Regions from separate parts of the Streptomyces sp. NPDC002773 genome, predicted to be linked through region 2. Evidence: riboswitches for the same ligand, from Rfam matches in the RefSeq annotation. Region 2 holds a riboswitch; each other region holds the start of a gene.

Region 1 (5,496 bases), on a different contig from region 2:
TCGGGGCGGTAGCCGAGGCCCGTGGCACCGGGCCGGTCCGGGGTCGTGAGCGCGGCCAGGGCGGTGGCGGCGGCGTGCTCCACGGCGAGGCGGCGGTCGTCCCACAGCTCCCGGCGGACGCGGACGATCTCGCTGTCCGGGACGAGGACGGTACGGACGCCGTCCTGTCGGGCGGTTTCCAGGGCGGTGGCGGAGACGCGGCGGGCGCCGAGCGAGTCGGCCGCGACGGAGTCGACGGGCACGTCGACGGGGTGCCCGGCCCGCAGGGCGGCGTCGAGGGCGCGGCAGTTCTCGGGTTCGACGGCGACGGTCCTGATGCCGTGGTGCCGGGCGGCGGTGGCGACTCCGGCGAAGAGGCCGCCCCCGCCGACGGAGACGACGACGGTGTCGAGGTCCGGGATCCTCGCGAGGATCTCGTCGAGCAGGGTTCCGGCCCCGGCGGCGATCAGGGGATGGTCGTAGGCATGGGAGGCGAGCGCGCCGGTCTCGGCCGCGAACGCCTCGCAGGCGGTCAGCGCTTCGGCGTACTCCGTGCCGACGAGCCGTACGTCGGCGCCGAGGCCGAGAAGCTTGTCGGCCTTGACCCTGGGGGCGGTGGTCGGCAGGAAGACGGTGGCGGGGACACCTTGCCGGAGGGCGGCCCAGGCGCAGGCGAGCCCGGCGTTGCCGCCGGAAGCGATCGTGACACCGGCGGCGGGGAGGGTGCCTTCCTCCCGGTGGGCGAGGAGGAAGTTCAGCGCGCCACGGGCCTTGAAGGAGCCGGCGTGCTGCATGAGTTCCAGGGCGAGGTGAAGCGTGTACGGCCCGGTGCCGGGGTCCGCCCGGGGGACGGGGTCGAGATCGGCCGGGGTGGTCGTGACGGGGCGGATGTGACCGGCGATCCGGTCGGTGGCTGTCTTGATGTCGGCGTACGTGAGGCTGTGCACCTGAGCTCCTGGAGGGGTGGGAGGGAGAAAAGGGGCCGGTCGGCTCCCTGGTCCGCGGGTGCCGACGGCACCTCGTCCGCGTCAGCCGCCGTCGTGGTCGGGCGGCGGCGTCGGGGCGCCCGACAGGGCGCGGGCGAGCGCCGTCGCGAACCCCTCCGCGTTGTCCAGCATCAGGTTGTGGCCCGCGCGCGGGATCTCGATCACCGGTACGCCGAACGCCGCCGCCTTCTCCGCGTCGGGGTCCGGCCGGCTGAACTCCCCGAGGAGGAAGGTGCGGGGCAGCGTGAGCGCGGCGAGGAGGTCGCCCGGCGCGGGCACGCTGCCCTCGACGAGGGCGGTCGCGCTGCGGTGGACGGCGAGCGGGTCGGCGAGGCGCAGCCGGGCCGCGTAGTCGGCCCGGTCGAGCGCGGCCAGCATCCGGGCGAACCCCTTCGCGACGAACGCGTCCTCGTCCTGAGCGGCCACCGGGGAGCTGAATGCGCCGCCGCCCGCGTACAGGTTCGGCTCCGCGACCACGAGCCGGGCCACGAGGTCCGGGCGCGCCGCCACGAGATGGATCGTCACGGCGCCGCCCATGGAGTGCCCGACGAGGTCGACGCCCGTGAGTCCGAGGTGGTCGAGGACGGCGGCCACCGCCGCCGCCTGGGACTCCATGCGGTAGTCGAAGGCGGCGGGCCGGTCGCTCAGCCCGTGGCCGAGGAGGTCCACGAGCAGGGCCCGGGAGCCGCCGAGGGCGGGGTGGGCCGCGATGTGGGCGAAGTCCGACGCCGCCGTGCACCCGAGTCCGTGGACGAACACCCGCACGGGCCCGTCTCCGGGCAGGTCGATCCACCGGATGTACGCCCGCTGGTCCGCGAGGAACAACTCCCGCATGCCGACCACTCTCCCCTGCGCCGCCACTCGTACCGTCAGGAGCCACCCTATGAGTCGGCACTGACAACGCATCGGCCAGGACGGCCGGGACGCGGGCGGGTCCGTCCGCTAGCGTCGGGGGGACGCGGCAGACAGCCGGTGACAGCGGACGCCCCCGAAAGGATCTCCATGCCCCTCGAAGGCGAATACGAGCCCAGCCCCTCGGCGTGGGTGCGCAACCAGGTCGAGCTGTACGAGTCGTCCGGCGGCACCAAGGGCACGACCATGCGCGGTCTGCCCGTCGTCCTGGTCACGAACGTCGGCGCGAGGAGCGGCAAGCTCCGCAAGACGCCGCTCATGCGGGTCGAGCACGAGGGGGCGTACGCGCTCGTCGCGTCGAACGGCGGGGCGGTGAAGCACCCCGTCTGGTACCACAACCTCGTCGCCTCGCCGCTCGTGGAACTCCGCGACGGCACGCGCGTCTGGGACATGAAGGCGCGTCTGGTCACCGGCGAGGAGCGCCGGGCGTGGTGGGAGCGGGCCGTCGCCGCGTTCCCCGACTACGCCGACTACCAGCGCAAGACCGACCGCGAGATCCCCCTGTTCGTCGTCGAGCGGACCGAGTAGGAGCCGGAGGGACCGCCGTCGACCCGGCCGAGCTCGCCACCGAGCCCGGCCGGTGGTCCACACGGCGGAAGGCCGCTCAGCGGCCGGCGTGCGCGGCGCGGTGGATGGTGGCGTCGAGGAGGGCGAGGGCGTCGGCGGCGGTACGGCCGGGGGCCCGGTTCCACGGCCCGATCAGCTCCTGCCAGCCCCGTGACCGCAGCTCGGCCATGATCCAGGCGGCGGCCTCGTTCATCGTCGTCGCGCTGCCGTAGCCGAGGCGGTGGGCGGCGAGCAGGGCGCCGCAGACGCATCGGGCCCCCCGGGCGTCCCGCAGCTTGTACGGCGCGTTCTGCCAGCCCCACTCCGCCAGGACGAGGCGCGCGTAGCCGAGGTGGACCGAGGGGCGCAGTTCGGGCTGGCCGAGGCGCCGCCAGGCGTGCAGCTTGTCGGGGAGTACGGCTCCGATCCGGCCCGGGAGCCGGCGTTCGGCGGGCAGGGGCGGCGGCAGCGCGTCGAGCGCGTCGGCGACGAGCCGGTCCACGGGCAGGGTGAGCAGAGTCCGCCATCTCTCGGAGTCCGACTCCGTGTCCGGCACCGGGGCCGGCGCGGGGGCGGGAGTACCCGCGGGCGGTGGCGCGGCGGTCAAGTCCGTGACGATCCGCTGCCAGGTGGCGCTCTCGTAGAGGGCGGCGGCCTCACGGTCGAGGGCGTCGGGGCTGATCAGGGAGGCGGAGGGGGACATCCGGGCGGCTCCTCGGTCGGGGTGGCACCATCCTTCAGCACGAATGTCGGGTTTGCGCGTTATGCCCTTGAGTGCCCCTGCGATCGACAGGGCTTTTCCGGCGCTCTCGCCTATTAACCGAATTAAGGCGCATTTTCGGACATTGAACACCTGGTGACGCGACTCACTTTCCCAGGGGCTCCCCCGCCTCCTGACCCGGCGCGAGCCCCGCCGCGCAAGGAAGTTCGGCGGACCGGAAGAACGGTCGATCTTGAATTCGGAGAATTCCGTGATCCTTTCACCGGGCCCGTCGACCCGCCCCTCTTGTTCTCCGTCGCATTACTGGCCTACGGTCACCTCCATTCGAGCGGATCGCCGAATCCTGCCACCGCTCGAAATACCTCCCTTTTCACCCGACGGCAGGAGCGGGGGACCCACGAATACGCCGGCCCGGATTCCGGAACGGCTCGGGGTGAAGCCGCGTGCGCGCGGCCGGACATCTCCAGTCCGAACCCGACAGCTCACCCCGAAGGCGCCGGAGAGGAATCCGTCATGCCTGCACACGGTAAGCACCGCCGCCCCCGACGCCACCCCGTCTCGCGTGGAATCGCGCTGGTCGGAACGGGTGGAGCCGCCCTGGCCCTCCCGTTGATCGCCCCCGCCGCAGCCGGCGCCGCGCCCGTTTCCGGAGCTCCGGAACTCGCTGCCCGGCCCGCCGCCGCCCTCGCCGCTCCCGCCGTCGCGGCCGCGGCCAAGGCCCCGACCGCACCGGCCGCCGCCCGCACCTACACGGTCGTCAGCGGCGACTCGCTTTCCCTGATCGCCCAGAAGAAGGGAATTCAGGGCGGCTGGAAGACCCTTTACCAGGCCAACAAGAGCGTGGTGGGTGACAACCCGTCACTTATTCGTCCCGGCCTTGAACTGACGCTCGGTCGGGATTCCGCGAAGGCCGCTCCCGCGAAGGCGAAGAAGACCGGTTCGGCCGATCGGGCGAGCCGCTCCGAGCGCCGTCCCGCCGCCCCGGCCGTCGCCAAGGACACGGGCGCCTCCGCGGCGCAGGCCGCTCCCGCCGCCGCTCCCGTCCAGGCCGCCCCGGCCGCCGCCCAGTACGCGAACAACCTCGACGGCTGGATCCGGGAGTCGCTGGACATCATGTCCCAGCGCGGCATCCCCGGTTCCTACGACGGGATCCTCCGCAACATCATGCGCGAGTCGTCCGGCAACCCCCAGGCCATCAACCTCTGGGACTCCAACGCCGTGGCCGGAACGCCCTCGAAGGGCCTCCTCCAGGTGATCCAGCCGACCTTCGACGCGTACCACGTGCCGGGCACGTCCACGGACCTGTTCGACCCGGTCGCCAACATCACGGCCGCCTGCAACTACGCGGCCGACCGCTACGGCTCCATCGACAACGTCAACGGGCCCTACTGATCCCGCTGGTCGCGAAGTGCCGGGTGAACCAGGAGCCGGCGAGTTCCGCCACCTGCTCCAGGGCACCCGGCTCCTCGAACAGATGGGTGGCGCCCTCCACGACGGCGAGCCGGTGCTCGCAGCGCAGCCGGGACCCGGCCCGCCGGTTGAGGTCGAGGACCAGCTCGTCCCTGCCTCCCACCACGAGCAGCGTCGGGGCCCTGACCTGGGCCAGGTGGTCGGCCGCCAGGTCGGGCCGGCCACCGCGTGAGACGACGGCGGCCACGGAGGACGCGGGATCGGCCGCCGCCCACAGCGCGGCGGCGGCTCCCGTACTCGCCCCGAAGTAGCCGAGCGGGAGGCCGCCGGTCGCGGGCCGGCCCGCGAGCCAGGCCGTGGCGTCGGCGAGACGGCCGGCGAGCAGCGGGGTGTCGAAGACCCGGGCCCTGTCCCCCGCCTCGGCCTCGGTGAGCAGGTCGAAGAGGAGCGTTCCTAGGCCCGCCCCGTTGAGTGCCGCCGCGACCGCCCCGTTGCGGGGGCTGTGCCGGCTGCTGCCGCTCCCATGGGCGAACAGGACGATGCCGGCGGCGTTCTCGGGCACAGCGAGGTGCCCGTTGAGCGTGGCCCCGGCGGCGGGGATCCGTACGTCCTCCGCGTGGACGATTGGCCCGCGCGTGGCCCGGTTCCGGTCCAGGCAGGCGATGACCTCCGCGTCGGGGGTCTGCGCGAAGTCCCGGTAGAACTGTCCGATCGCGTAGAACATCTCCGGCGTGTGGACGCTCACGGTCTCGTCGGCCTCCCCGCCGAGCCGGGCCGTCCATCCCGGCGGCGCGACCGGTACCGCGAGGACGATCCGGGCGGCGCCCCGGGCGCGTACCACCCGGCAGGCCGCCAGGGCCGTGGCCCCGGTCGCGAGGCCGTCGTCGACGACGAGGACCGTCCGCCCGTCGAGGGGCACGGAGGGCCTGCTGCCCCGGTAGC
Region 2 (5,496 bases):
CTGCCGGACCGGGGAGTCGGTGATCTCGGTGGACGGTGAGGGGACGGTGCGGCGCTGCCACTTCGTCAAGGCCGAGCTGGGGAACCTGTACGACGGTTCGTACCGTGCCTCCTTGCGTCCCCGGGCCTGCCCCCTCGCCGTCTGCGACTGCCACATCGGCTATGTCCACCTGGAGACGCTGCCGCTGTACGACGTGTTCGCCGGCGGGGTCCTGGAGCGGATCCCGGCCGGCGGTCCGTCGTCCCTCAGAGGGGCATGAGGTCGGGGCGCTTGGCCTCGACGTGGTCGCCGGAGCTCTCGCCGCGCAGCCGGCGCCCGATCCACGGCACGAGGTACTCCTTCGCCCAGTTGATGTCGTCCCTGCGCAGCTCCAGCGAGCCGCGCGGGGGCACCGGCGGCCAGGCCTGGTCCGGGTCGGCGGGCACCGGCAGGCCGAGGACCTGGGCGGCGCGGAGGGCGACCCGGGTGTGCCCCTCGGCGGAGAGGTGCAGCCGGTCGAGGTCCCAGGCACGACGGTCCTGCACGGACCTGAGGGACCACAGGTCCAGGACCGGGCAGTCGTAGCGGTCCGCGATGGCCCGGACGTGGGCGGTGTAGGTGGCGATCTTGCCGCGCAGGTGCCTGAGCACGGGCACGTCACGGGTGTCGAAGCCGGTGGTCACCATGACGGTGCCGACGGCGGAGGTCAGTTCGGCGACGGCGCGCTCGAAGCGCTCGGCCACGTCGTCGGGGTCCGAGCCGGGGCGGATGATGTCGTTGCCGCCGGCGCAGAAGGTCACCAGGTCGGGGGCGAGTTCCTTCGCCCGGGGGACCTGTTCCGCCACGATCTGGTCGAGGAGGCGCCCGCGTACGGCCAGGTTGGCGTAGCGGAAGGCGTCGTGCTCCGGCAGCTGGTCGGCGAGCAGGACCGCGAAGCGGTCCGCCCAGCCGACGTACGCCCCGTCGGGACCGGGGTCCCCGACGCCCTCGGTGAAGCTGTCACCGATCGCCGCGTACGACCCGAATGCGTTCTTGTCTCTTGATCTCGAATCGTCTGCCACGGGAGCACATCCTTCCCTTTTGGATGTGACCTACGCGACCGTAAGGAGGGGTTGACGCCGGGTGACATATGCCACCGATAAAGAAATTGCCAAGCCGGAATAGATGGGGAAACGCCGGTGGCCCGGCACAGGAGTGCCGGGCCACGCGGGGTGTCGGTGCGTCAGAGGGAGACGCCGTGCTGGCGGAGGTAGCCCAGCGGGTCGATGTCGGAGCCGTAGCTCGGGGAGGTGCGGATCTCGAAGTGCAGGTGCGGGCCGGTGGAGTTGCCGGTGGAGCCGGAGAGGCCGATCTGCTGGCCGCCGGTGACGGTCTGGCCGGACGAGACGGAGAGGGAGGAGAGGTGGGCGTACTGGGAGTAGTTGCCGTCGGCGTGCTGGATGACGACCTCGTTGCCGTACGAGCCGCTCCAGCCGGCCGAGACGACCGTGCCGGCGCCGACGGCGCGGACGGTGGTGCCGGAGGAGGCGATGAAGTCGGCACCGGTGTGGTAGCCGGAGGACCACATGGAGCCGGAGGCGCGGTACGGGGTGGAGACGCCGCCGTCGACCGGGGCGACCCAGCCGGCCGCGGAGGTCGAGGCGCCCGTGGACTCCTGCGAAGAGGAGGACGAGCCGGAGTCCGACGACGTGCCGGCGTCCGAGGACGGGGCGGCGGTGGCCGGGGCGGCGACGCGCTCGCTGCCGCGGGAGGCGCGCGGGGTGTCGCCGTTCTTCGAGGAGGTCTCGGCGGACGGCTTCGGGGCGCTCTCGGGGGCGGCCGCCCGGGGCTCGGCGCTCTTCGGGGCGGCGGCCTTGGCGGTGCTCTTGGCGCCGAGCGTGAGCTTCATGCCGGGCAGGATGAGCGAGGGGTCCTCGCCGACGACCTGGCGGTTGTCGGCGTACAGCTTCTGCCAGCCGCCGGCGACGCGGTGGTCGGCGGCGATCTTCGACAGGTAGTCGCCCCGCACGACGGAGTACGTCTTCGGCGCGGCCTTGGCGGCGGGCGCGGCCTTGGCGGCGGCGGGGGCCTTCACCTGGGCAGCGGCGGTGACGGCCTGGCCGGCGGCGGCCGTCTGCTCGGCGGCGTGGGCCCCGGTGGCGCCGAAGAGCGGGAGGGCGACGACGGCGCCTCCCGTACCGGCGGCGGCGATTCCGCGGGTCAGTCGGTTGGTCTTGGTACGGCGGTGCTTACCCGTCGCGGGCATGGCGAATTCCTCTCCGGCGCCTACGAGGTGAGCTGTCGGGTTCGGACTGGAGATGCCCGGCCGCGTTCTCACGCGGCTTCACCCCAAGCCGTCCTGCGTCGCGGGACCGGCGTTTTCCTGGGTCCCCCGCTCCTGCCACACATGGGATGAGTGGGAATTCCGGACGGTGGCAGGATTCGGCGGTCCGACCGGATTGACGGTGACGCTAGACGAGGGGGTCGGCACGGACAAGCCGCTGATTTCCACCGGCTTTCCCCGCCCCGTCTTCCGGCCGGAATTCCGGTCACCCTCTGTGGATGACGGTCCTTCGACGTCCTTTTTCCGTACGGCAATTGGTTCCGGCCGTCGGCCACGATCCGTCACTTCTATGACCCTGCTCACGCGTCCTTGCTCATCTCGCCTGTAAACAGGGCGCGTTATATGTAAGGCCTCAATTCGGACAGATCACCCATTCCCGTCCAGGGGGCTGCGCCGACACCCTCGCGCCTGGATGATTGCCCCAGGAACCGATCTCGCTTCGGGCACCCGAACGCCGACCACCAGGAGCATCCGTGACGCAGCAGCTGCCGCAGGTCCCGCCCATCGAAATGACCGAGCCCGAGCTGGCCGAGGTCCGCAACTTCCGGGACGTGGGCGGCCTGCCGACGACGGACGGCCGGGCCGTCCGCACCGGGCGCCTCTTCCGCAGCGGCCACCTCGCCCACGCGACGGCGGCGGACGCCGCCTTCCTCGACTCGCTGGGGCTGCACACCGTGTTCGACTTCCGGAACGTGGCCGACCGGAAGGTCGAGGGTCCCGACGTCGAGCTGCCCGGCGTACGGAACGTGAACATTCCCCTCAACGATCCGGCGGAGGGCAAGGAGTTCTGGAAGCTGGTGCGCGGCGGCGACATCGCCCAGCTGCGGGAGATCCTCGGCGACGGCAAGGCGGCCGCCAATATGTCCGACTCGTACCGGAAGATGGTGATCGAGCGGACCGCGGAGCACAGCCGGATCCTGCACGCCATGGCGGAGGACAGCCTCCCCGCCCTGATGCACTGCGCGGCCGGCAAGGACCGCGCCGGGCTCTCCATAGCGATCACCCTGCTCGCCCTCGGGGTCGAGCGGGCGGCGATCGAGGCCGACTACGTGAAGTCGAACGACCCACACCGCCGCTACAAGGTGCGCCGCAGCTCCACCGCCCCCGACGCCATGTCGCCCGAGGTGATGGAGCTGCTGAGCCCGCTCTTCGACGCGCGGGTGGAGTACCTGCGGGGCGCCTTCGAGACGATCGAGGCGACCTGGGGCTCGGTGGACGCCTACCTCACCACGGGCCTGAAGCTGGCCCCGGAGACCCGCGAGCGCCTGCGGGAGCGTCTGCTCACCGAGGTGTGAGCCCGCCGCCTACTGGTTCTGGCCGCCCAGCGCGAAGAGCAGGTAGAGGAAGCCGGCGAAGAGGTGGCCGGCGACCAGGTAGGCGAAGAGGCGCAGCACGAGCCCCTTGGGGAACTTGCCCTCCCCGCGCTCCTCACCGGTGACCGGTCGGGACTTGTCGGACATGTCGGTCCTCTCGAAGGAATGAAGAGCCACGAGGAAGGATGCGCCACGGGGCTCAGCGCCGGTGCGGGGTCCCGTCGCCGAGGCACAGCTCGGCCGCGGGGCTCTGCATCAGGGTGTGGACGAACAGCAGCTCCGCCCCGCCGGGGGTGGCGGCGCCGATCCGGTGCGGGGTGAGCGAGTCGAAGTGCGCGCTGTCCCCGGGGTCGAGGACGTGCACGGCCTCGCCGAGCGCGAGCCGCACCCGGCCCTCCAGGACGTGGATCCACTCCTCCCCCGGGTGGACGCGCACGATGTCGGCCCTGGTGGCGTACGGCACGTGGACCCGCAGACACTGCAGGGCGCGCCCGGCACCGCCCGCCTGGCGGTAGACCCAGCCGTCGGCCTCGACGGGTTCGGAGCGGCCGGCCCGGACGACGGGGTCGCGCTCGGCCGGTGCCTCACCGAGGAGCTCGGAGACCGTCGTACCGTAGATGCGGGCGAGGGCGAGCAGCATCGGCAGCGAGGGCTGCCGGTTCCCTGTCTCCAGGCGCGAGAGGTGGGCCGGCGAGAGGCCGGCCCGCTGGGCGGCGGCCTCCAGGGTGAGGCCCCGGCGGCGGCGCAGGCCCCGCAGCTGCGGGGCGACGTCCGGCAGGGCACTCGGGGCGGCGACGTCCGGCAGGCCGCCGGTGGCCGCGACGTCCGGCGGTGCGCCGGAGACGGCAGGGTCCGGGGAGATCTCCCCGGGGACGTGGTCCATGCGTCCATTCCGCCAGCTTCGTGCCTCTGAGGCAAGTTTCTTGCCTCAGAGGCAAAAGCCGCGAGCTCGCGGTGTCAGCGCTGCGCCACCGCCTGCTTCACCAGAGTCTTCCCGAAGTCCCACATCAGCCCGCCACCGCCGTGGGCCTCGTCCATGACCGCCGTGAAGGCGGTGACGAACCGGTCCACGTCCGCCTCGTCGATGATCAGCGGCGGGATCAGCTTGATCACCTCCAGGTGGTCCCCGGAGACCTGGGTGAGGATCCGGTGCCGCTGGAGCAGCGGGACGACGACCATCTGCGCGAAGAGCCCCTTGCGGGCCGCCTGGAGCATCGTCCAGCGCCCGCGGAGCCCCAGCGAGGACGGCCGGCCGAACTCGATGCCGATCATCAGCCCGCGCCCGCGGATCTCGTGGAGCAGTTCGTACCGGGGCACGAGCTCCTCCAGGCGGGAGCGGAGCAGGCCGCCGATCCGCCGGACGTGGGCGATCGTGTCCTCGCTCTCCATGACCGAGAGGACGGCGAGCCCGGCCGCCATGGCCTGCGCGTTCGACCCGAAGCTCGCCGAGTGGACCAGGACCCGGTCCATCGACGAGTAGACCTTCTTGAAGATCCAGTCCTTGCCGAGGGTGGCGCCGACCGGCACGTAGCCGCCGGAGAGCGCCTTGGCCACGCAGACCAGGTCCGGTTCGACCCCCTCCTCGTGCTGGTACGCGTAGAAGTCGCCGGTCCTGCCGAGGCCGGTCTGCACCTCGTCGGCGATCAGCAGCGCCCCGTGCCTGTGCAGCAGCTCCTGGGCGGCGCGCAGGAACCCGGGCGGCGCCTCGTGGACGCCCTTGCCTTGGATCGGCTCCACGACGAAGGCGGCCACGTCGCCCCGGCGCAGCTCCCGCTCCAGGGCTTCGAGGTCGCCGAGCTCGATCGCCGTGTCGGGCAGGAGCGGGGCGAAGCCGTCCCGGAAGCCCTTCTCCCCGTTGACGGAGAGGGAGCCGGTGGTCAG
Region 3 (5,496 bases), on a different contig from region 2:
TGTCGAACCCCGCCCCCGCCGACCAGCCGGAGACCGCTCCCGTCCCCCACCGGGACACCGAGGAGCCGGACTTCCCCGCCGCCGCCGACCGGTCCCAGTGGCGGTACCGGCCACGCCGGGCCTTCTGGCGCAGCCGGCTGGTCCGGGCCGTCGCCGTCATCACCGTGCTCGCGATCTGCGCCCTGCTCATCCTGGCGATGGTCCGCGAGCAGACCGGCACCGAGGGCTTCCTCGTCGGCCTCGGCCTCGCCCTGCTTCCCGTACCGCTGCTGATGGCCGCGTTCCGCTGGCTCGACCGGGTCGAGCCGGGCCCCTGGAAGAACCTGCTCTTCGCCTTCGCCTGGGGCGCCTTCGCCGCCGCGCTCGTCGCGATCCTCGCGAACACCTTCGCGGTCCGCTGGATCGCCACGGCCACCGCGGACCCGGACTCGGCGGACAACCTCGGCGCCACGGTGGTCGCACCGGTGGTGGAGGAGAGCGCCAAGGCGGCCGCGATCCTGCTGCTGTTCCTCTTCCGCAGAAGGAACTTCGGCGGTCTCGTCGACGGGGTCGTGATCGCGGGTTTCACCGCGACCGGCTTCGCCTTCACCGAGAACATCCTCTACCTCGGCACCGCCTTCGGCGAGGACCAGGAGTTCGGCACCTCAGGACTCGGTTCGGTGACCGCCGCGACCTTCTTCGTACGGGTCGTGATGTCGCCGTTCGCGCATCCGCTGTTCACCGTGCTCACCGGCATCGGCTTCGGCTTCGCCGCGCTCGCCCCGCGCGGGAAACGCCTCCGGAAGGTGCTGCTGCCGCTCGCGGGGCTGCTGCTCGCCATGGGCCTGCACGCCGCGTGGAACGGCTCGGCCACCTTCGGCGGCCCCTGGGCCTTCTTCGCGGTGTACGGGGCGCTCATGGTCCCGGCCTTCGGCCTGCTGACCTGGCTCGCGGTGTGGAGCCGGCAGCGGGAGCTGCGGACGATATCCGGCGAGCTCCCGGCGTACGCGGCGGCCGGCTGGCTCTCCCCCACGGAGCCGCTGGCGCTCTCCTCGATGCGGGCCCGTCAGCTGGCCCGTTCGTTCGCGGCCCGGACGTACGGCCCGCCGGCCGCGCGGGCGGTGGGCGAGTACGAGTCCTTCGCGACGACCCTGGCGTTCCTCAGGGACCGGGCCCGGCGCGGCACGGCCGGGCCCGACTTCACGGCCCGCGAGCAGGAGCTGCTCCACCACCTGTGGCAGCGCCGCGAGGTCGCCTCGCCCGCGCTCACGTACGCGGCCAGGGCCACCGGCCGGGCCTGGTCGCCGCCGCAGTACCTGGACTACGACGGCTACAACCCGTACCGGAGCTGAGCCGAGGGCCCCAGGCTCTCGGGCACCCGGGCTCTCGGGCTCTCGGGCTCTCGGGCCTCAGACCGTCAGGCCCTTCGAGCGGAGCCATTCCGCCGGGTCGATGCCGGTGCCGTCGGGCGTGTGCACCTCCATGTGGAGGTGGGCGCCGGTGACGTTGCCGGTGGCGCCGACACGGCCGATCGTCTCGCCGGTGCCCACGGTCTGGCCGACGCCGACCGTCATGGACGACAGGTGGCAGTACCAGACCTCGGTGCCGTCCTCCAGCTCCAGGACGATCCGGTAGCCGTACGAGCCGGACCAGCCCGCCGACTTCACGGTGGCGCCGTGGACCGCCTTGAGCGGGGTGCCGGTGGGGGCGGCGAAGTCGAGGCCCGTGTGGTGACCGGAGGACCACATCGAACCGGACTGCATGTAGGTGGCGCTGACGGAGTACGAGGAGAGCGGCATCGAGTAGCTCGCGGCGAGCTGCGCGAGGCGCTCGGCCTCGGCCTTCGCTGCGGCTTCTGCCTCCGCCTTCGCCTTGGCCTCGGCCTCGGCCTTCGCCTTCGCCTCCGCGGCCGCCTTCTCCGCGGCCTCGGCCTTGGCCGCGGCCTCCGCCGCCGCCTTCTCGGCGGCCGCCTTCTCCGCCGCGGCCTTCTCGGCGGCGTCCGCGGACGCCTGCTGCTGCTCGGCCTGCTGGAGGATGCGGGCGCGCAGGGCCTCGCCCGCGTCGGCGGTGCCGGTCGCCGTCCTCGTGGCCTGCTCGGCCGTCCCCGCCTGCTCGGTCTTCCCGGCCTGCTCGGTGTCGAAGGTCGTGTACGTGGCGGCGGTGAGCGGGTTCGGGTTGGAGCGGGCCGCACCGGCGGCCACCGTGTCGTCGCCGGCGCCCGAGCCCGTACCCGCGTCCTCGTCCGGGAGGAGGTCGCCGACGCCGGGGAGGTCGTGGGCGTCGGGCAGGTTTAGGTCGGGGAGGTCCGGCAAGGAGATGGCCACGGGAGGCTTCTCCTGCGCGGTGGCGAGGCCGCCCGCGCCGACGGCCGCGATGACACCGACACCGAGGACGGTGGAGGAGCGGGCGAAGTTGGACCGCTGCTTGACGACCCGGTGCCGGCCGCCGGAGCGGCTCTGGGCGCGGAGGGAATCCTCGGTGGGGTTCCACTCGGTGCCCGGCGCGGCGGGACCCGCACCACCACCGAAGGCGTCGAAGGGAGCCTCGGGGGCAGGGGTGTTGGACGCCACGAAAGGGCGCTCCTTTCCTTCCTTCTCGCCTACCGGGTTAGCTGACGGGTTCGGAGCAGGAAGGTCTCCTACGGGCACGGTCGCACAGGTGCGAAGGGCCCGATTCACCCCAATTGGTGGTTCCCCGGTTCCTTTTCAGGATTCGGCGCGTGCGCACGGTGCCGCCTCTTGCGGCGGCTGGGACGACCGCGCTGCGTTATCGAACGTTAATAGACGGGGGGTCCTGATTCCAAGCCGTTCCTCTTGATCATTCATTGAATTGGGAGGGAATGGTCCGAGTTGACCGTCCTTCAGGAGGCGCCGCCCAAACCTCCGCGATCTGACGTTATGTCAATTGTTATCGCAGCGACACCTCTCGACTACGACTGGTGACCGGGCCCGCCCGGCGGCACCACCGGCATCGTGCGGCGCCGCTCCGGCTGCCCCGTCGCCGGACGGCTCAGCGCGAGCAGCGCCATGTCGTCCGTCGCCCCGCCGCCCGTGTGCAGCCGTACGTCGTCCACCAGCGCGTCCAGCAACTCCTCGGGCCCCGGGAAGATCCGCCCGGCGAGGCGTTCGCCCGGGTCGTAGAAGACTCCCCCCGCGTTCCGTGCCTCCGAGAGGCCGTCGGTGTAGAAGAGCAGCGTCGCGCCCGGCGGGTACGGCCGCCCCTCGGCCCGGTCCGGCCACACCGCCAGATCGCCCATGCCGAGCGGCAGCGCCGGCTCGGTCGGCTCCAGCGTGTCCAGGCGCCCGTCCGCGTACAGCATCAGCGGCGGCGGATGCCCGCGGTTGACGATCCGTACGAAACCGTCGAAGGTGCCGCTCCCGTCGCCGCGCGGGATCTCGGCCAGAACGGCGGTGGTGAACCCCTCGAAGGCGTCGAGCCCGTCCCTGCGGGTCCCCTCGCGGGCCAGCGCCCGCTCCAGGCGCTGCGCCACGCCCTCCAGGCTCCGCTCCTGCTCGGCCGCCTCCCGGAAGGCCCCGATGACGACGGCCACGGCCTCGACCGCCTCCATCCCCTTGCCCCGGACGTCCCCGACCACGAGCCGCACCCCGTAGGGGGTGTCCTGGACGGCGAACAGGTCGCCGCCGATGAACGCGTCCGCCTGCGCCGCCTCGTAACGGGCCGCGCACTGCAGCCCGCCGATCCGCTCGGCCGGCGTCGGCAGCACGGCCTTCTGGGCGGTCTCCGCGATGACCCGCGCCGAGGCGAGCCGCTCACCGCTCCTCCGTACGACCCGGCTGACGAGGAGGGCCAGCGCGGAGACGGTGAGGACGGTCAGGGTCTCGGTCAGGGTCGGGACCTCGTCGGCGGTGCCGTTGTAGAGGTGCAGCCCGACGGAGGCGAGGACGGCGGCGATCCCGGTCAGGAGCGTCGTGAGGGTGGAGAAGAAGGGCGCGGCGATCAGCGGGGCGGCGGAGAAGAGCGGTGCGGCGGTGTACGCGGGCGGTGTCAGCAGGTCGAAGACGACCCCGCCGGCGATGACCAGCGGCGGCAGCGCGCGGATGAACCGCCGGGCGCGCCCGTACGAGCGGCGGCCCTCACCGCCCCGCCGCCCACCGCCGCCCGCTCCTAGGGGGTGCCCCACCTGTGCTCTCCTGCCCGGTCCGTACCCGGCCGCGGTCCGCACCGCGCCTCTCCAGGGTGGCCGCCGCCCCGCCGTGCGGCGACTTCCGCGGGGCCGACTGGCGTACGGGGCGGCCTCCTCACTCCGGGCGCGCGGTTCCGTCAGAGGTTCCGCTCCGCGTAGATCTCCATCGCGTCCCGGACGAGGACCGCGGTCCCCTCACCGTGCTTGTCGTAGTGCGCGGTGAAGCGCGGGTCGTCGACGTACATCCGGCCGAGACCGATCACGTACTCCTTGCTCGGGGCCGTCGTGTGCGACAGCCACGCGACCTGGCGCCGCGCGATCGCCTGCACCTCGTCGCTGCCGGCGGCGAGGCCCTCCCCGAGCGCCCGGGCGAAGTCGCGGGCGATGCCGGACTGCTCGTCCATGAACGCTTTCCGCTGCCCGGCACCGAGCGAACGCCACCAGCGGTCACCCTGCTCGTACGCGTCGCGGCCCCAGCGCTCGGTGACCTCCTCCTCGTACACCGTGTGGTCGAAACCGTCGAACACTTCGTCGGCCATGAGTGCGTCTCCGTTCTCGGTCTTGTGGAGAGTGGTCCGCACCGACGCGATCTGGCGTCCGATGCGCTCGCGCTCCTGCTCCAGGAGGGCGAGATGGGTGCGGAGGGCGGCGGACGTGTCCCGCTGCCCCGCGAGGACCTCGGCGATGGCGGGCAGCGAGAGCCCCAGCTCGCGCAGCAGCAGGATCCGCTGCAGCCGCACGAGCGCCGCCTGGTCGTAGTACCGGTAACCGTTCGCGCCGATCCGGCTCGGCTCCAGCAGTCCGCGCTCTCCGTAGTGCCGGAGGGTGCGGCTGGTGGTGCCGGCCTTCTTGGCGATCTCTTGGATCGACCACTCCATACCGAGAACGCTAAATCTTGACGTCGCGTCAAGGTCAAGCGGAGAAGTGCCGGGAAACGGGCAATACGACGAAGGCCCGGATCCAGTGACTGGATCCGGGCCTTCGTTGCTACTGAGTAGCGGGGACAGGATTTGAACCTGCGACCTCTGGGTTATGAGCCCAGCGAGCTACCGAGCTGCTCCACCCCGCGTCGGTAAACCTGACTCTACGCTACGGGTGGGGCAATCACGAAATCGGTTTACGTCAGCAACCGATCAGCAGCCGCAGTCGTCCGAGTCGACCGGCGCCGTCAGCGGGTCCGCGGCCTTCTCCGCAGGCCCTTCCCACGTCTCGTACGCGAAGCCCTCCCGCACCCAGTACTCGAAGCCGCCGAGCATCTCCTTCACCTGGAAGCCCAGCTCGGCGAGGGCCAGCGCGGAGCGCGTGGCGCCGTTGCAGCCGGGGCCCCAGCAGTACGTGACGACCGGCACGGACCGGTCGAGCAGCTGGTCGGC
Region 4 (5,496 bases), on a different contig from region 2:
ACGTAGTGGAGGTGCTCGCGGGCGAGGCGGCGGACGTAGGCCGGGTCCTGGAGGCGGGCCTTCTCGTCCTTCAGTTCCTCGACCCGCCGGGCGGCCTCGGCGGCCCTGCGCTCCTGCTCGGCGATCTCGCCCTGCTGGGAGACGTAGCTCCGCATGGGATAGGCGAGCGCCACGACGAGGGAGCAGACGACCAGGGCGAGGAAGGCCGCGCGGCCGGTGAGCCGGGAGCGGCGGGCCTGGCGGCGGGTCTGGGAGCGGTAGACACGGGCGGCGGTCTGCTCGCCGAGCAGCCTGATCCGGGTCGCGGTCGAGAACCGGTCCCGGTCCTTCGCGGCCATGTCGTGTCGCCTCCCCTGTTCACGCGGACGTCCCCGCACACGGTACGGGACCGAGTACGGGGACGTACGGAAGCTGCCCTGCGGAGAGGCTCAGCCGTTGATCAGCCCTTGAAGCGCGGGAAGGCGCTGCGGCCGGCGTAGACCGCGGCGTCGTCGAGGATCTCCTCGATGCGCAGCAGCTGGTTGTACTTGGCGACGCGGTCCGAGCGGGCCGGGGCGCCGGTCTTGATCTGGCCGCAGTTCACGGCGACCGCGAGGTCGGCGATGGTGACGTCCTCGGTCTCGCCGGAGCGGTGGGACATCATGCACTTGAAGCCGTTGCGCTGGGCGAGCTCGACGGCGTCGAGGGTCTCGGTCAGCGAGCCGATCTGGTTGACCTTGACCAGGAGGGCGTTCGCGGAGCCCTCCTCGATGCCGCGGGCCAGGCGCTCGGGGTTGGTGACGAACAGGTCGTCGCCGACGATCTGCACCTTGTCGCCGATGCGCGAGGTGATGGTGTTCCAGCCGTCCCAGTCGTCCTCGTACAGCGGGTCCTCGATGGAGACCAGCGGGTACGCGGAGACGAGCTCCTCGTAGTACTCGGTCATCTCGGCGGCCGAGCGGGACTTGCCCTCGAACTCGTACGCGCCGTCCTTGTAGAACTCGGACGCGGCCACGTCGAGCGCGAGCGCGACGTCGGTGCCCGGGGTGTAGCCGGCCTCCTTGATGGCCTCGATGATGAGGTCCAGGGCGGCGCGGTTCGACTCCAGGTTCGGGGCGAAGCCGCCCTCGTCGCCGAGGCCGGTCGAGAGGCCCTTGCGCTTCAGCACGCCCTTGAGCGTGTGGTAGATCTCCGCACCCCAGCGAAGGGCCTCGGAGAAGGACTCCGCGCCGATCGGGGCGATCATGAACTCCTGGATGTCCACGTTGGAGTCGGCGTGCGACCCACCGTTGAGGATGTTCATCATCGGAACGGGCAGCAGGTGCGCGTTCGGGCCGCCGAGGTAGCGGAAGAGCGGCAGGTCCGAGGCCTCGGAGGCGGCGTGGGCCACGGCGAGCGAGACGCCGAGGATGGCGTTCGCGCCGAGCGAGCCCTTGTTCTCGGTGGCGTCCAGGTCGAACATGGCCTGGTCGATCAGGCGCTGCTCGGTGGCGTCGTAGCCGACGAGCTCCGGGCCGATCTGCTCGATGACGGCGAGGACGGCCTTCTCGACACCCTTGCCCTGGTAGCGGTTCGGGTCACCGTCGCGAAGCTCGATGGCCTCGAAAGCACCGGTGGAGGCGCCGGACGGAACAGCAGCACGGCCGGTGCTGCCGTCGTCGAGGCCGACCTCGACCTCGACCGTGGGGTTGCCTCGGGAGTCCAGGATTTCCCGGGCTACGACGACGTCGATGGACGGCACGAGCATCTCCTTCTGGGATGTGACGCTGGATGTGACGCAAGGTCGGTGCAGGGTCGCTTGGCCTTGCGACAAGAGCCTAACCGGCGCGGGGGCTCCGGCCAGCCGGGCGCCCGCCCCCTGGGACGAAAAAGGACCCAAGGGCATGCGTTTCGGGACGAAGGACATCAGATCTACTGGACGGTAACCATCAGGTCGGTCCCTCAGTCAGTCGCCCCTCGACGGGTGCGCCCCCGCACGGGAGCGGCCCGGAACGGACGGAACCCCGGTCGGGCGCGCACGGGGGAAGGGCGCGCCGGACCGGGGTGGTCACCGCGGGAGGGTCGTGGGGACCGCGTGAGCCGCCGGACTCACGCGGACCGCCGGGCTCACTTCAGGTGAAGCTGCTGGCCCGGGTAGATGAGGTCGGCGTCGTCGACGATCTCGTCGTTCAGCTCGAAGAGCTGGGCCCAGCCGCCCTTGACGCCGTGCGCCTGGGCGATGGTGCTGAGGGTGTCGCCGGAGACGACCTTGTACTCGCCGTCACCCTTCTCGACCTTCTTGCCGGTCGGGGTGGTGACGGTCTTCTTGGCGGCCTGCGGCGCGGCCTCGCGCTGCGGGGCCTGCTCCTGCGGGGCCTGCTGCGTGGCCTGCTTCGGGGCCTGGCGCTGCTCGCTGCGGGTGGTCGGCTGCTCGGCCTTCCGCTCCTCCTGCTGCGGGGCGGACTCGGTGGAGCCGCCGTCGTAGGAGGCGCCGGAGAGACCCACGCCACAGCTCGGCCAGGCACCCTTGCCCTGGCCCGCGAGGACCTTCTCGGCGACGGCGATCTGCTGGGACTTCGACGCCTGGTTGGCGGTCGAGGCGTAGGCGGTGCCGCCGTACGCGGCCCAGGTGGAGGCCGAGAACTGGAGGCCGCCGTAGTAGCCGTTGCCCGTGTTGATGGACCAGTTGCCGCCGGACTCGCACTGGGCGACGCGGTCCCACTCGGAGGCCGTGGCGGCCGAGGCGGTGCCCGCGGTCATCAGCGGGGCCGCGACGGCGACACCGGTGACGCCGACGAGCGTGGCGACCTGGGTGGCCTTGGAGGGACGGCGGTGTTTGCCCTTGCCGGAAAACAGCATGGAGATTCTCCTCACCGACGCCTGTGAGGTGAGCTGTCGGGTTCGGGCCGGAAAGTTGCCCGGCCGCGTGTCCTAGCACGCGGCTTCACCCCAAGCCGATCATCGGCCGTCTTTCTCAACGGCCGGGACCGGCACTTACCTTGGGTCCCCCACTCCTGCCTTCGGCGCTTACGCGACGACTGTTCCCATCGGCCGACGGCAGGATTCGGCGTTTCGGTCGACGGGGCCCGCGGTGGCGAGCGGTGATGACCGTAGACACAGACCCACCGGAAGTTCAAAGAGGCGTATTGCGGAAATACCGCCCCTACTTGGCTTCCGGAAGGTGCTGTTTGTGCAGGTGAGAGGTGACGGGGGCAAAGATTACGGACGGGACACGCCAGTTGGAGCGAAGAGACCCATGTCTCACTTGCCCAGAACCGGACATACGCCCCCGAATCACTTGGTCGTCGAAGCCGGAACGTCCGTCAGATCGAGGCTCTGACCAGGGAGGATCAGGTCCGGATCGATGCCCACCGTGCCCCGGTTGGCGTCATAGAGGGCGGTCCAGCCTCCGGGGAGTTCGTTCGCCTGCGCGATGTCGGACAGGCTGTCACCCGGCCGCACGGTGTACGCGCCCGAAGTGTCCTGACTGTCCGTTGCGCCCGAATCCTTCGCCGCGTCAACCGGCGTCGTAACGAGGGGGCTTTCGGTCAACTTGTTCTCGGATGAAGCATGTCTACCTGATTCAGACGAAGTGTCCGCCTTGCCGGTTTCCTCCGGTGCGGCATCGCCCCGGTGCTTGCCGGTGCCCGGCGTGGCCGACGACGCGTCACCTTCCGGAGTGCCGGGCGTCACGGACGAACCGGGCGTACCGGGCGTGACGGAGGCGTCAGGGGTGCCGGGCGTGACCGGGGTGACCGGCGTGACCGGGACGACGGGGTTGACCGGGACGACCGGCGCGGCCGGGTCGGTCGAGCCGCTCGGGGCGGCCGGGGAAGTCGGGGCGGTCGAGCCGGTCGGCGCGGTGGGGCTCACCGGAGCGGTCGGCGAGACGGGGCCGGTCGGCGCGACGGGGGCCGTCGGCGAGACGGGCCCGGTGGGCGTGGACGGCGTGACGGGAGCGGTCGGCGTGACCGTACCCGTGATCCCCTTCGTGGTCTCCGGGGAGCCCGTGGAGGCCTCCGGCAGCCCCGCCGTACGGTTCGACTCGACGACCGGCCCCGTGGGGGCCTTCGGGACGGAGGTCGGGCCGGGGTCCACGCCGGGGGCCGTGCCGTCGTTCGTCAGGCCGGCGATCGGCGCGCAGGTGGCCCACTCGGTGGAGCCCTTCGCGAGGGCCTTCTCGGCCACCGCGATCTGCTGGGCCCGGCTGGCCAGGTCGGCGCTGGGCGCGTACGCCAGGCCGCCGTTGCGCTCCCAGCTGTCCTGGGTGAACTGGAGCCCGCCGTACATGCCGTTGCCGAAGTTGGCGCTCCACTGGCCACCGGACTCGCACTCGGCGACGCGGTCCCAGGTGGCGGCGTCGGCCGCGGACGCGGATCCGGCGGCGAGCAGCGGCAGCGCCATGGCGGATCCGGTCACACCTGCGGCGACGACGATGGCGGGGGCCTGACGGGGGCGACGGTGTCGTCCGTTCCCGGAACGCATAGGAGCGCCTTTCGCGTGACGGCTGAGAGTGCGGTGAACGTAGCGGTATTCGAACGCTCGTCACAAGTCGATGGCCGCACGATCACGCGAAGATCACATTTCTGACACGCCGTCACTGTGGCGGAGCGGTACGGACGGGGAGAACTCCACCGGAAGCGTGCGCAATCCCCGCATGATGAGCCCGCCGCGCCACCGCAGTTCGGCCGGGTCGGCGGCAAGTCGCAGGTCCGGAAGACGTGTCAGGAGGGTCGCGAGCGCCGTCTGCCCCTCAAGCCGGGCGAGCGGCGCGCCGAGGCAGTAGTGGATGCCGTGCCCGTACCCGAGGTGCTGGTTGTCGCGCCGGGTGAGGTCCAGCGTGTCCGGCGCTGTGAACCGCTCCGGGTCCCGGTTCGCCGCGGCGAGCACGACGAGCACCGGGTCGCCCGCCGGGATCTCCTGCCCGCCGATGGTCAGCGCCCTCGTCGCGTACCGCCAGGTCGCCATCTCCACCGGCCCGTCGTACCGCAGCAGCTCCTCCACCGCGGTCTCCAGGAGCGCGGTCTCGCCCGCCGCGACCGAGGCCTGGAGCCGCTCGCGCCGCTCCGGGTCCCTCAGGAGCGCGTAGACGCCGTTGCCGATGAGGTTGATGGTGGTCTCGAAGCCGGCGAAGAGCAGCACGAAACACATGGCGGTGGCTTCGGCCTCGGTGAGGTGGTCGCCGTGGTCGCTCGCGCGGATGAGGCCGGAGATCAGGTCGTCGCCGAGGTCCTGGCGCTTGCGGTGGATCAGCTCCGCGAGATAGCCGCGGATCTTCTTCACCGACCGGGCGACCCCGCCGCGGGGGCCGCCGCCGTGCCGGATCATCATCCCGGCCCAGTCCCGGAAGTCGTCCTGGTCCTCGCGGGGCACGCCGAGCAGGTCGCAGATCGCGTAGATGGGCATCGGGAACGCGAACTCGTGGATGAGGTCCGCGCTCCCCTTCTCCGCGAAGGAGTCGATGAGCCGGTCCGTCAGCTCCTGCACGCGCGGGGCGAACTCGGCGACGCGGCGCGGGGTGAACGCCTTCGACACGAG

Evidence for each region. A riboswitch is a leader RNA that binds a small molecule or an ion and turns the genes downstream of it on or off. The one in region 2 is predicted to bind cyclic di-AMP.
Region 1: another riboswitch for cyclic di-AMP. It lies ahead of ABT034_RS28020 (LysM peptidoglycan-binding domain-containing protein); the one in region 2 lies ahead of ABT034_RS06595 (LysM peptidoglycan-binding domain-containing M23 family metallopeptidase).
Region 3: another riboswitch for cyclic di-AMP. It lies ahead of ABT034_RS05130 (M23 family metallopeptidase); the one in region 2 lies ahead of ABT034_RS06595 (LysM peptidoglycan-binding domain-containing M23 family metallopeptidase).
Region 4: another riboswitch for cyclic di-AMP. It lies ahead of ABT034_RS29220 (transglycosylase family protein); the one in region 2 lies ahead of ABT034_RS06595 (LysM peptidoglycan-binding domain-containing M23 family metallopeptidase).

Annotation. Positions count from the first base shown of each region.
Region 1 is NZ_JBEOVO010000030.1:15,165-20,660, reverse strand. Features, by position in the region: gene ABT034_RS28040 (threonine/serine dehydratase) at 1-926, opposite strand, end outside; gene ABT034_RS28035 (alpha/beta fold hydrolase) at 1,008-1,799, opposite strand; gene ABT034_RS28030 (nitroreductase family deazaflavin-dependent oxidoreductase) at 1,968-2,405, shown strand; gene ABT034_RS28025 (DUF6197 family protein) at 2,482-3,126, opposite strand; cyclic di-AMP (ydaO/yuaA leader) riboswitch at 3,470-3,653, shown strand; gene ABT034_RS28020 (LysM peptidoglycan-binding domain-containing protein) at 3,658-4,536, shown strand; gene ABT034_RS28015 (alpha/beta family hydrolase) at 4,520-5,496, opposite strand, start outside.
Region 2 is NZ_JBEOVO010000003.1:297,348-302,843, reverse strand. Features, by position in the region: gene ABT034_RS06605 (STM4011 family radical SAM protein) at 1-259, shown strand, start outside; gene ABT034_RS06600 (SGNH/GDSL hydrolase family protein) at 246-1,040, opposite strand; gene ABT034_RS06595 (LysM peptidoglycan-binding domain-containing M23 family metallopeptidase) at 1,202-2,224, opposite strand; cyclic di-AMP (ydaO/yuaA leader) riboswitch at 2,227-2,387, opposite strand; gene ABT034_RS06590 (tyrosine-protein phosphatase) at 2,776-3,597, shown strand; gene ABT034_RS06585 (DUF6126 family protein) at 3,607-3,762, opposite strand; gene ABT034_RS06580 (helix-turn-helix domain-containing protein) at 3,815-4,498, opposite strand; gene ABT034_RS06575 (aspartate aminotransferase family protein) at 4,573-5,496, opposite strand, start outside.
Region 3 is NZ_JBEOVO010000002.1:540,609-546,104, reverse strand. Features, by position in the region: gene ABT034_RS05135 (PrsW family intramembrane metalloprotease) at 1-1,331, shown strand, start outside; gene ABT034_RS05130 (M23 family metallopeptidase) at 1,389-2,549, opposite strand; cyclic di-AMP (ydaO/yuaA leader) riboswitch at 2,561-2,707, opposite strand; gene ABT034_RS05125 (PP2C family protein-serine/threonine phosphatase) at 2,909-4,120, opposite strand; gene ABT034_RS05120 (MerR family transcriptional regulator) at 4,261-5,001, opposite strand; tRNA gene ABT034_RS05115 (tRNA-Met) at 5,119-5,192, opposite strand; gene ABT034_RS05110 (rhodanese-like domain-containing protein) at 5,257-5,496, opposite strand, start outside.
Region 4 is NZ_JBEOVO010000033.1:54,910-60,405, forward strand. Features, by position in the region: gene ABT034_RS29210 (FtsB family cell division protein) at 1-338, opposite strand, end outside; gene eno (phosphopyruvate hydratase) at 440-1,720, opposite strand; gene ABT034_RS29220 (transglycosylase family protein) at 2,086-2,817, opposite strand; cyclic di-AMP (ydaO/yuaA leader) riboswitch at 2,821-2,994, opposite strand; gene ABT034_RS29225 (LysM peptidoglycan-binding domain-containing protein) at 3,253-4,443, opposite strand; gene ABT034_RS29230 (cytochrome P450 family protein) at 4,537-5,496, opposite strand, start outside.